2 regions of the Roseburia sp. genome follow, and region 2 is predicted to be linked to the other one. Evidence: riboswitches for the same ligand, from Rfam matches in the RefSeq annotation. Region 2 holds a riboswitch; the other holds the start of a gene.

Region 1 (6,264 bases), on a different contig from region 2:
AAAATAGTGCCGTCCGCGATCTTTTTTGGTGATACGGAGAATGTTTATAAAAAATATATTCGTGCGCAGATGGCGCGGTTTGCCTCCATTGATCAGAGAGTTTTGTTTATAACGTCTGCAGGGTGTTCAAAAGAGACGAAAGACATGATCTTAGAGGAAGTGCAAAAATATAAGCAATTCGATCAGGTATACATGCAGGAGGCGTCGGCGGCAATCACGAGTAACTGCGGAGGGGGGTGTTTTGGACTTATTTATATGTTAGAGTAAGATTTTAATGGTGCTGTTTGCATCATAAATATAGTACGAAAGGAAGGATGAGGAATGAAAAGTGTAAAGAAAAAGATAACGGCAATGTTGTTGGCAATTCTTCTTATATTTAGCGGGAGCATGATCGCAGTGGATGTTATGCAGCCAGTCACTGTTGCAGCGGCATCTGCTGTAAAGCTGAATAAAACGAGCCTGACGATGACAAAGGGAAAGACATATCAGCTTAAGTTAAGACCGACTCAGAAAAAAGTGAAATGGTCATCTTCAAAGAAAACAGTAGTCAGCGTTTCAAAAAGTGGAAAACTGACTGCAAAAAAAGCAGGAAAGGCAACAATTACAGCAAAGGTCGGGAAAAAGAAATATACCTGCAAAGTAACGGTAAAAAATAAGCCGGCAGCTGTTCTGACAAAAGCAGATAAAGAGAAAGCAGAAGTTCTAAAGCTGATCAATAAAGAGAGAAAGGCGCAGGGAAAATCTTCTCTGAAAATGAATGATACCTTAAATGCTGCAGCAGATAAGCGGGCAAAAGAGCTTACACAGCTGTTTTCGCATACAAGACCAAACGGAGAGAGCTGTTTTTCTATTTTAAGTGAAAAGAAGTATCAGGTAAATTATCGCAGTGCAGGTGAAAATATTGCGGCAGGTTATACCGATGCAGCAGATGTTATGAATGGATGGATGAACTCACCGGGACATCGTGCTAATATTTTAAGCGATTCTTATGATCAGGTTGGAATCGGTTATTATTATGATGCGAATGCGCCATATCGTTATTATTGGGTGCAGATCTTTATGGGAAGCTGGTAAAAAAGTATTGACATTTTAAGAAAGAGTGTTATACTCGGACACATAAAAACAGAATATGATCTTCAGGGCAGGGTGAGATTCCCTACCGGTGGTATAGCCCACGAGCCGCAAGGCATGATTCGGTGTAACTCCGAAGCCGACAGTATAGTCTGGATGAAAGAAGATATGGATAAGCAGGATTGAAAGGATCGTTTTAAACGATCGGTAAGAATGCATACAAGGCTCTGGAATAGTTTTATTTCAGAGCCTTTTTGTTTGTGACAATAGAATTTCGCAGAGCGTGTATTCTATCGTCATGAATCAACAAAGATTGCAGACTCTGTCTTGCAGAAAGGGGAATGTATTCATGCAACAGGAAAGATATATGCGCCGTGCAATGGAACTTGCAGAACTCGGCAGAGGATGGACAAAGACAAATCCGGTGGTTGGTGCGGTTCTTGTAAAAGGGGACAGGATCATCGGGGAAGGCTATCATAAAAAATTTGGCGGACTTCACGCAGAGAGGGAAGCGCTGGCGGATTGCAGGAGCAGGGGAGAAGATCCGGCGGGAGCAGACCTTTATGTGACATTAGAACCGTGCTGTCATTACGGGAAAACGCCTCCATGTACACAGGCGATCATAGAAGCTGGCATCAGCCATGTGTTTGTCGGGGCGAAAGATATTAATCCACTTGTGGCGGGAGGAGGAATCCGGCAGTTAAGGGAGCAAGGCATCCTGGTGACGGAAGGAGTTTTACAGGAGGAATGTGAGTACCAAAATCGGGTATTTTTTCATTATATCCAGACAAAATTGCCCTATGTGCGGATGAAATATGCGATGACACTGGATGGAAAAATCGCATCGGCATCCGGAAAATCGCAATGGATCACCGGAGAGGCGGCAAGAGAACAGGTACACCGCATGCGGCATGAAATGACCGGAATCATGGTTGGGGCAGGCACGGTAATCGCGGATGATCCAATGTTAAACTGCCGTCTGCCGCAGACAAAAGACCCGGTCAGGATCGTTTGTGATACGACACTGCGGATACCGCTTAAGAGCCGTATCGTGCAGACCGCAGAGGAGCAGAAGACCATCATTGCAACCTGCTGTCAGGATGAAGCAAGGATCAGGGAATATCAGAAATATGCATGCCGGATCATAGTGACAGAGCGTGCGGATGGAAAAGTAGATTTAAAAGAACTGATGCGGCAGCTTGGAGCAGACGGGATCGAGAGTGTATTACTTGAGGGCGGTGCCATGCTGAACTGGTCGGCGTTAGAAGCCGGAATCGTCAATGAGGTGTATGCGTATGTGGCACCGAAACTGTTTGGCGGTGCAGATGCCAAAAGTCCGATTGCAGGAATGGGCGTGGATCATCCCGATGATGCGTACCATCTAGTCAATCAGAGGATACAGCAGGTGGGGGAGGACATTCTGATCACCGGGGAGCTGAAAAATAAATGAGAGGGAAATAGATACATAAGGTTTGAACATACTGTAAAAAGGCAGGGAGGGGAGGAAATTTGTTTACAGGAATTGTGGAAGAGGTCGGAAGAATCATAACAGCGGACCGGAAAGGCAATTCTGCCAGACTGAAAATAGAGGCAGAAAAAGTATTGGAGGATATCAAAATTGGTGACAGCATTGCCGTCAACGGAATCTGTCTTACCGTGACATCTTTTGGAAAAAACTATTTTACCGCCGATGTGATGCACGAAACGCTGCGGAGGTCATCGATTGGAGAAGCAGCGTCAGGCAGTCCGGTGAATCTGGAGCGCGCGATGGCGGCGAACGGCAGATTTGGCGGTCACATCGTGACAGGACATATTGACGGAACCGGAACGATCTGTGAAGTCATATCAGATGAGATCGCGATTTATTATTCCATTAAAGCGCCTGAGAAGATCATGCACTACATTGTTGAAAAGGGTTCTGTCGCAGTGGATGGGATCAGCCTTACCATTGCAGAAACGACACAGACCACTTTTATGGTGTCTGTTATCCCGCATACGGCGCAGTGTACGGTTTTGGCTCACAAAAAGGCGGGGGATAAGGTAAATCTGGAAAATGACTGTATCGGGAAGTATATAGAACATTTTTTGAACTGGAAGGAAGAAAAAATAACGGAGAGTAAGATCACGAAGGAGTTTTTATTTTCTAATGGATTTTGAAAACTCAGAAAAATCAAGTGAAAGTTCTTGCATGGAAAGGGAGAAGTATAATGAGAGAATTTGATACAGTGGAACAGGCATTAGAAGAATTGAAAAAAGGAAAGATCATTCTTGTGACAGATGATGAAGATCGTGAGAATGAAGGGGATTTTATCTGCGCGGCAGAGTTTGCAACGACAGAAAATCTGAATTTTATGGCAACACATGGAAAAGGACTGATCTGCATGCCGATGTCAAAGGAGATCTGTGAAAAATTAAGACTCCCGCAGATGGTGGCAGACAATACGGATAACCATGAGACCGCATTTACCGTATCGATCGATTATGTCGGCACAACGACTGGAATATCGGCGGAGGAACGCGGTATGACGGCAAGGCATTGCATCAGTGAGGATGCAAAACCGGAAGATTTTCGCAGACCGGGACACATGTTTCCACTGCTTGCAAAAAAGAATGGTGTGTTAGAACGTAACGGTCATACAGAAGCAACCGTTGACCTGATGCGTCTTGCCGGATTAAAAGAGTGTGGTTTATGCTGTGAGATTATGCGTGAGGACGGAACAATGATGCGTACAACAGAGCTCATGGAATTGGCAGAAAAGTGGAACATCTGTTTTATCACGATCGCGGCAATTCAGGAGTACCGCAAAAAACATGAGAAACTGGTAGAGTGCGCAGCAGTCGCAAAACTCCCGACAAAATATGGAGAATTTAAAGCGTATGGTTATCAGAATATTTTAAACGGGGAACATCATGTTGCGCTGGTAAAAGGTGAGATCGGAGACGGAGAGGATGTGCTATGCCGTGTACACTCCGAGTGCCTGACGGGAGATGTATTCGGATCTTTGAGGTGTGACTGCGGGGAACAGCTTGCTGCGGCAATGGAACAGATCGAAAAAGAAGGCCGCGGAATCCTGCTTTATATGCGGCAGGAGGGAAGAGGCATCGGATTACTGAACAAGCTGCGCGCCTATACATTGCAGGAGAAAGGAATGGATACGTTAGAGGCGAACCTTGCGCTCGGTTTTGCGGGGGATGAGCGGGAGTATTACATCGGAGCACAGATTTTAAAAGATCTCGGTGTAAAAACGCTGCGGCTTCTGACCAATAACCCGGATAAAGTTTACCAGTTGAAAGATTATGGCATGGAAATCAAAGAGCGCGTGCCGATCCAGATGAAGGCGACACCGTATGATCTGTTTTATCTGCGGACGAAACAGGAAAAGATGGGGCATATGCTTCGTTTTGAATAAGAGGATAAATATAATATTAAGTATCTATGGTGTCAACCTGACATCAACATTATAAAAAAGGAGATAAAAAAATGAACGTTTTAGAAGGAAAATTAACAGGAGCAGAGGATATTAAGATTGGGATCGTGGCAGCGAGGTTTAATGAATTTATCGTGTCAAGACTGATCGGGGGTGCACTTGACGGGTTGAAGCGTCATGATGTACCGGAGGAGCAGATTGATCTGGCATGGGTGCCGGGAGCGTTTGAGATACCGGTGATCGCAGAGAAGATGGCGGCAAGTGGAAAGTATGATGCAGTGATCTGCCTTGGGGCAGTGATACGCGGGGCAACGAGCCATTATGATTATGTGTGCAATGAAGTTTCCAAAGGGATTGCAAGCGTTTCCTTACAGAGCAAAATTCCGGTTATGTTTGGCGTTCTCACGACAGATAATATTGAACAGGCAATCGAGCGTGCCGGAAGCAAGGCGGGAAATAAGGGATATGAATGCGCTGTGGGTGCGATCGAGATGGTGAACCTGATGCGTGTAATGAAGAAGTAAAGAAGAGCCCAGGCGGTGCCAGATGTTTCTGGATTCTAAGCTGCCTTAAAAATGGTTCGTTCCCGGATTCTAATACCTAAAAAGGGAGCATCCCAAAGTTTGTGTAAACCTCCAAACTGATGTAAGATAAAATTACTCAGTTTGGAGGTTATTTTTATGGCAAGAAGAAAAGACAGCCCAAAAACTCCTGTATAATGCAGATATGGGCAGAATCCGGAAAATCGGCTCTGCCCATTTGTAACTATTCACAAATCTTATATCAGTTTTTAGCGTTTACACAAAACTTGAAACGGTCTCGGGGCTGTCGCACTATCTGATTAAAATCAGCAGTGTCTCAGCTCCTTTTTTATAGATTTTTTCTATATCTTGAATGATTGCAAAACTGTATTACTGACTCAAGGTTCGAACCACATCCTTATATCGTTCCGATTTGCTTACTTTATCCTCTTTTGTGACACCGTAATATCTGTATATATCTTTATAGATACTCTGAAAGTTTTTAACCACCTTTTTATTTCCACCAGCCCCACCGCCAATATATGCATATTTTTTTTCGATAACAATATACATGGTATCATTGATATCATCAAATGCTTTTTTGAATTTATGAAAGTCAATATCAAATTCTGTCGAAGGGATTTCCATTGCCCTCTGCATTCGATCCTCGCTTTGCCTGATATAAGCCTCCACATCTTTTGGCGATTCGCTCTTTAATTTAGGACAGGCAGTAGATTCTCCTAATAATTCTGGAGCATATTGAATGATAAAAGAGGCTCTCATCTGCTGATATTCTTCTGGAAATTCTTCAGCATCCTTATCGACTTCAGCAAACCCATATCTATTTACGATATACTCTATTACTTCATCCAAACTATGACCTTCACATGAAAGGGTTTTATCCACATAGAACCGCTTAATTTTATTTTTTGCTCTTTGAATTTTCTGTTTTAGAGTAAGTTTTGCATTTTTCTTAAAAAAAATGGAGGTCGGTCCATCGGCTCCTCCAATAACAGAAACTGCGCTCGCGCTTTTTTTCATAAACACCTGTCCTATTCAAAATAAAATTTATCATCCTAATAAACTGGAAGTTTTCTATTGTTCTTTATACTTCCTTTCAATGCACAAACTATAAACCGCCATGATTACTATTGTTTCTATCATTACACCCAATACTGACAGTAAAATAAACGGAGAATTCTGTCCTGAAAGCAGCGGCAATCCCAATGCAATCAAAATCACTC
Region 2 (6,264 bases):
TTTTTATCAGAAAAATATCCCCATTCCTTCTCCACAGTAAGAAATGAAGTATGGTCTTTTTCAGATAACATACAAATCACTTTTCCACAACAGTTACAGTAAATTTTCTGATCTTTTCTGCTCATTTTTTTAAGCCTTCCCATTCTGTGATACAGGCAGACATTTTCTATGAATGCCCGGCATGCTGTAACATTCATGTACAGTACACTAGATATCTATATTATATAAGCAATATCATACCTTATGTAGTGGGAATTACTGGCTGCCGGTCACAATTACTGGCCATATATCATAATATAGGCATCCTCTTTCGGAAGTTCATAAAACCCTTTCCTCACACCATGATTCACAAACCCATTGCGCTCATACAGGCGGATCGCACTGTCGTTCGAGCAGCGGACTTCAAGTACAATTTTGCCAACTGAACGGCTCTCAGCCTCTTTTTTCGCTTCCGCAAGCAGCATGCCGCCAATTCCCCTGCACCGCATTTCCGGTGCAACCGCTACATTGGTAATTTCTCCTTCATCAATTGAAAGATACATTCCAATATAACCAAGGATCTTATTATTTTCCTCTGCGACAAGAAAAACCGTATTCGGCAGACTTAATGAATCCACAAATCCCTGATAGCTCCAAGGCTGTGAAAAAATGGCTCTTTCCAGTTCGCTTACCTGTTCTGCATCTTTTACCTGCATGGCTCTGACTGTGATCATGCTAATCCGCCCTCTTTTCGTTCCCGCTCCGCCTGGGACAATCTTAAATATTCCGGCTTATGCTCTGCAGCGGTCGTGGCTTTTCCCTCAGAAAAATATTTCATGCCAAGCGCTGCAACGGCTCCTGCTCTCTGTTTATTGACATGTGCAGGAGCAAACGTATACGGCACATTGCAGTTTTCTGCAATATATTCTTTGAATACCGGCACTCCGTCCCCTAAAAATGTGACCGGCTGTTCAAACTCATTTACAATCGAAATAATTTCATCTATACCAACTGCACACTGTTCTTTCAACACTTCCATCTCATTGCCTTCAAAAGAGTACAAACCTGTGTAAGTCTGATTTCTTCTGGCATCCATAAGCGGGCACACAAGTCCTGCATGTCCGACCAGATTATAGGCAAGCGCATCAACAGTCGGCACATTGACGATCGGCTTATCTAATGCAAGTCCGAGCCCTTTTGCAGTTGCCGAGCCGATCCGAAGACCGGTAAATGATCCAGGGCCACCTGCGATCGCGATCGCATCGATCGTATTCAAATCCAGTTCTATCATTTTTGCCACTTCATCTAACATTGGCAGAAGTGTCTGTGAATGTGTTTTTTTATAATTGACAGTATACTCTCCAAGCATGTTATCATCACATATGATAGCCACGCTTGCCACAAGTCCTGAACTGTCTAATCCCAAAATCTTCATTGTAAGCTCCATTCCCGCATGAACAAACTATTTTAGCAGCCCTCATGCTCTTTTATGGTAATTTTCCGGTAATCAAAACCTTTTTCCAGATTCTTTTCAATCGTCACATCATATCGTTTATCCGGAAGGATTTCTTCGATCAGGTTTGCCCACTCGATCATGCACAAACCCTCCCCGTAAAAATAATCCTCGTAGCCGATCTCATCCATTTCCTCGATATCACCGATCCGGTATACATCAAAATGGTAAAATGGTATTCTGCCTTCTTCATACACCTGTACGATCGTAAATGTCGGACTTGATACCGGTTCTGTAATCCCAAGTCCGTCTGCGATTCCCTGTGTAAAGACAGTCTTTCCAACGCCAAGATCTCCCACTAGTGTATACACATCTCCCGGTTCTGCCTTCTCCCCGATCTTCTTTCCAAGCGCATGTGTCTCTGCTGCGGAAAATGTCTCATAAACGGTTTCTTTCATCATTCCGTCCTCCATTTACTTCAACTTTACCCTGTACTTCGGCAGCTTATCCTTTGCAAGGTCTGCAAGACTGCGATATTTCTCCCCTAACTGCTGCCTGGGTATCACATAAGCATTTATGCGGTTACTGTAGACCAGCACATTATTTTTCGTAGACATCATTTTATAAATCTGATCCCACAAAAGCTTCGCGTCTGCATCCCCCTGTTTTACAGTTATCCCTTCTTCATCCACGCAGTAATGCAGGCTGTTCTTCAACACCTCAGATGCTGCAATACGCTGTTTTGAGCGAAGATAAAGTGTGACCGGCATATAAAATAAGATCAGCACTCCAAGCAAACTGCCAAGAACTGCATAGGACAACCCGCGTTCACTATATTTCGTACCTGCCGCAATAAAGCAGATCACTGCTGCGATCACGGAAATCCATCCGGATGCACCGGTATAGGTCTGGTACATGTTAAAACGAAACATATCCTTTGCGGTCAATGTTATATCAAATTCCAATCTCATCGTCAATCCCCCGCCATTTTAGAATCAGCTTAGTATAACATTTTTTGAAAAAAAAGAAAAGACGCATTTCCTGCGTCTTTACTCCTGAAAAACAAAGTTGCTGTTTTACCGATACCGGCAAATACCGAAATCAGCTTCACTGCTTATGACTGTCTTCCTTTTAAAATCGGAGAAATGTGTTTGTAAGTCACAAATGTAATGACTACGGAAAACATTCCTTTGACAAAGGTAAACGGCATGTTAAAGCAGATCAGGCACTGTAAAATGCTCTTCATTGACGGAGCGATCAGCTGATATGCTCCGAGTACTGCCTCCTGCGGCATGAAGTTGTAATATACCGGATATACAAGGAAGTAGTTAGAAACTACACTGAAAGCTCCCATGATCACTGCTCCAAGTACGGAACCGATGAGTGCGGTCGTTCTTGTCTTTTTGTATTTGTAAAGAAGTCCTGCCGGCAGTACAAATGCCACACCAAGAATAAAGTTTGAAAGTTCTCCTACGCCACCCGTAGATGTAATGAACAGATGAAGAACATTCTTAACCAGACAGATGATCACGCCACAGAGCGGTCCCATGGCAAATGATCCGATCAGTGCCGGAAGTTCTGAGAGATCCATCTTGATAAATGACGGCATAAACGGCACGGAAAAATCCAGAAACATCAGGATATATGCCACTGCTGAGAGCATTGCTGTCACTGTCAGATATCTCACATTGACTCTTTTTACGGTTACTGTTTTGTTTGTTGCATCCATTTCACTCGTCTCCTTTTCTCTTTCGGAAAATATACGAGGGATTGTAAGCGTGTTTACACAATAAAACCCCGGATGTACAAATCATCCGGGGTTCTCATGTAACAGAAACGTCTTTGCTGACGTCTTATCATTCACATGCTTATCTTCTCTCATCCAGACTATACTGTCGGTTCCGGAATCTCACCGGATCAGCTGCCTTAGCAGGTCACGGACTTTGTAAATGAATCTGATCCTATAAGATCAGCACTCTCTACGTCACCGTCGGTCGGGAATCTGCAAATCTTACTGCATCACCCTGCCCCGAAGAATTAATATTATTTTTTTCGTGTTCTATTGTATGCATCTTTTGCGTATCTGTCAACCATTAATTTTCATGGTCAGTGCAATACGCTGTTTTTTCAGATCAACATCCAGTACTTTGACCTCAACAATATCACCGACACTTACCACCTCAAGCGGATGTTTGATAAAGCGGTCACACATCTGTGAAATATGTACCAGACCATCCTGATGTACTCCGATATCCACAAATGCACCAAAATCAATGACATTCCGGACTGTTCCTTTCAGAATCATTCCAGGTTTTAAATCTTTCATGTCAAGCACATCACTGCGCAGGATCGGTTTTGGCATATCCTCTCTTGGATCACGCGCCGGTTTTTCAAGTTCTTTTACGATATCCTGCAGTGTGATCTCGCCTACCCCAAGCTCTTCCGCCAGTTTTTTATAATCGGATATTTTCCCTGAAATGCCGTCTAATCTGCGTTCTTTCACATCATCTGTCGTATATCCGAGACGCTCTAACAGTGTCTTTGCTGCTGCATAACTTTCCGGGTGCACACCTGTTGCATCCAGCGGATTTTTTCCATCGTTGATGCGCAGGAAACCTGCACACTGCTCATATGCTTTTGGTCCTAATTTTGCAACTTTCAAAAGCTGGTTTCTCGCCTCAAACCGGCCATTTTCTTCACGGTATGCAACAATATTTTTTGCAACTGCCTTGCTGATGCCGGAAATATATTCAAGCAATGATGCCGACGCAGTGTTTAAATCAACACCGACTCTGTTTACGCAATCCTCTACAACTCCACCGAGTGCTTCACTTAGTTTTTTCTGGTTCATGTCATGCTGATACTGACCTACACCGATGGATTTCGGATCGATTTTTACAAGCTCCGCCAAAGGATCCTGCAGACGGCGTGCCATGGATGCTGCGCTTCGCTGTCCAACATCAAACTGCGGAAACTCCTCCGTTGCAAGTTTACTTGCAGAATAGACAGATGCCCCTGCCTCGTTGACGATGATGTACTGCACTTTCACCGGTATCTCTTTTAATAACTCTACAATAACCTGCTCGGACTCGCGGGATGCTGTACCGTTTCCAAGCGAGATCAGCGTAATATGATATTTTGAAATCAGCTTCTTTAAAACTGCTTTTGCTTCTTCTACCTTATTCTGTGGTGCGGTCGGATAAATGACTGTGGTATCAAGCACTTTTCCGGTCTGATCCACCACGGCAAGTTTACAGCCGGTACGGAATGCCGGATCCCAGCCAAGCACAACCTGTCCTGCAATTGGAGGCTGCATCAAAAGCTGCTCTAAGTTCTTGCCAAATACTTTGATTGCCCCATCCTCTGCCTTTTCGGTCAGGTCACTGCGGATCTCACGCTCAATGGCTGGCGCGATCAGACGGTCATAGGCATCTTCTATCACTTCTTTTAATACCGGAGTTGTCTGTGGATTGTCACGCACGATCACCTTTTTTTCAAGATATCGCAAAATATCCTCGACCGGTGCCTCAATTTTTACTGTTAAAAATTTTTCATTTTCTCCACGATTTAATGCTAAAATACGGTGCCCTGCAAGTTTTGCTACCGGCTCATCAAATTCATAGTACATCTCATAAACAGACTCTGCCTCAGGATCTTTCGCAGCAGAAACCAAACGTCCTTTTTTAACAGTCAGATCACGGATACGGCTTCGGTAATCTGCCTCGTCTGAAATACTTTCTGCAATGATATCTTTTGCTCCTGCGATCGCATCTGAGGCACTCATCACTTCTTTTTCCGGATCAACAAATTTTTCTGCTTCTTCCTCTAAAGATGTATTTAACATCTGCAGGGTAATGATACTGGCAAGCGGCTCTAACCCTTTTTCTTTCGCGATCGTTGCCCTGGTGCGGCGTTTTGGTTTATAAGGACGATACAGATCTTCCACCACGACCATCGTCTCTGCCGCTAATATCTGTGCTTTTAACTCATCGGTCAGTTTTCCCTGTTCCTCGATGCTTGCAAGAACCGTCTCTTTACGCTCTTCGAGATTTCTTAAATAAGTCAGTCTCTCATATAAGTTACGAAGTACCTCATCATTGAGTGCTCCGGTTGCCTCCTTACGGTAACGGGCGATAAATGGAATTGTATTTCCCTCGTCGATCAGCTTTACAGCTGCTTCAGTCTGATTTTTACGGATTCCGAGTTCTTCGGAAATCTTTGCAATAATATCCATAGCTGCTCCTTTTTCTTTCACCGGTCTCCATTTTTTCTCCGGCACAGTATATCTATTATAGCGAAATATCCACATGGATTCAAGGTGGCGTTGTTTTTTTCCACATTGCATGATACACTATTGTTAGTATTTGCAAGAATGGAGATTTTTATGGATCATCAATTTTACAGACCAATGCCAGACCGGCGTTCAAAACATATGGAAAATCTTTCCTTTATCATGGGCATCATTGCACTATCAACATTTTGTCTGGTTTATCCTGCACTGATCTGCGGGGCACTCGGCATTGTATTTGCACTGCTCTCACGCGGCGGTGAGACAACTTTTAGCAGCCGTGCCAAACTTGGACTTGCTTTAAGCAGCGTAGCACTTGGTATCATTATTCTGCTGTTAATCTATTCCGTCGTATTCGCCAACGTTTATTATGGCGGCATAGAAAATATGATGCGGGAGAGCTGCAAGTCTTTAGGAATTGATTATAATATGCTGTTTCCGCAGAATTGAGTTCTGATATTTTAAATAAATAGCGGCTTTAAATTTTATAAAAGATTTATACCCCAGAAAAACCGAACCAAATTTTTTATCGCACAGTTAACAA

Evidence for each region. A riboswitch is a leader RNA that binds a small molecule or an ion and turns the genes downstream of it on or off. The one in region 2 is predicted to bind FMN.
Region 1: it holds a riboswitch for FMN, as region 2 does, so the genes downstream of both, ribD (bifunctional diaminohydroxyphosphoribosylaminopyrimidine deaminase/5-amino-6-(5-phosphoribosylamino)uracil reductase RibD) here and ACDD58_RS05970 (ECF transporter S component) in region 2, are expected to answer to the same signal.

What each region holds. Positions count from the first base shown of each region.
Region 1 is NZ_JBGLEJ010000003.1:555,922-562,185, reverse strand. Features, by position in the region: gene ACDD58_RS03215 (DegV family protein) at 1-267, shown strand, start outside; gene ACDD58_RS03210 (CAP domain-containing protein) at 322-1,074, shown strand; FMN riboswitch at 1,129-1,243, shown strand; gene ribD (bifunctional diaminohydroxyphosphoribosylaminopyrimidine deaminase/5-amino-6-(5-phosphoribosylamino)uracil reductase RibD) at 1,421-2,521, shown strand; gene ACDD58_RS03200 (riboflavin synthase) at 2,581-3,228, shown strand; gene ACDD58_RS03195 (bifunctional 3,4-dihydroxy-2-butanone-4-phosphate synthase/GTP cyclohydrolase II) at 3,279-4,481, shown strand; gene ribE (6,7-dimethyl-8-ribityllumazine synthase) at 4,553-5,023, shown strand; gene ACDD58_RS03185 (hypothetical protein) at 5,411-6,061, opposite strand; gene ACDD58_RS03180 (hypothetical protein) at 6,116-6,264, opposite strand, start outside.
Region 2 is NZ_JBGLEJ010000004.1:558,580-564,843, forward strand. Features, by position in the region: gene ACDD58_RS05945 (hypothetical protein) at 1-125, opposite strand, end outside; gene rimI (ribosomal protein S18-alanine N-acetyltransferase) at 276-713, opposite strand; gene tsaB (tRNA (adenosine(37)-N6)-threonylcarbamoyltransferase complex dimerization subunit type 1 TsaB) at 710-1,414, opposite strand; gene tsaE (tRNA (adenosine(37)-N6)-threonylcarbamoyltransferase complex ATPase subunit type 1 TsaE) at 1,447-1,890, opposite strand; gene ACDD58_RS05965 (YcxB family protein) at 1,906-2,403, opposite strand; gene ACDD58_RS05970 (ECF transporter S component) at 2,547-3,161, opposite strand; FMN riboswitch at 3,299-3,473, opposite strand; gene ACDD58_RS05975 (Tex family protein) at 3,519-5,666, opposite strand; gene ACDD58_RS05980 (hypothetical protein) at 5,817-6,170, shown strand; gene ACDD58_RS05985 (DUF2752 domain-containing protein) at 6,206-6,264, opposite strand, start outside.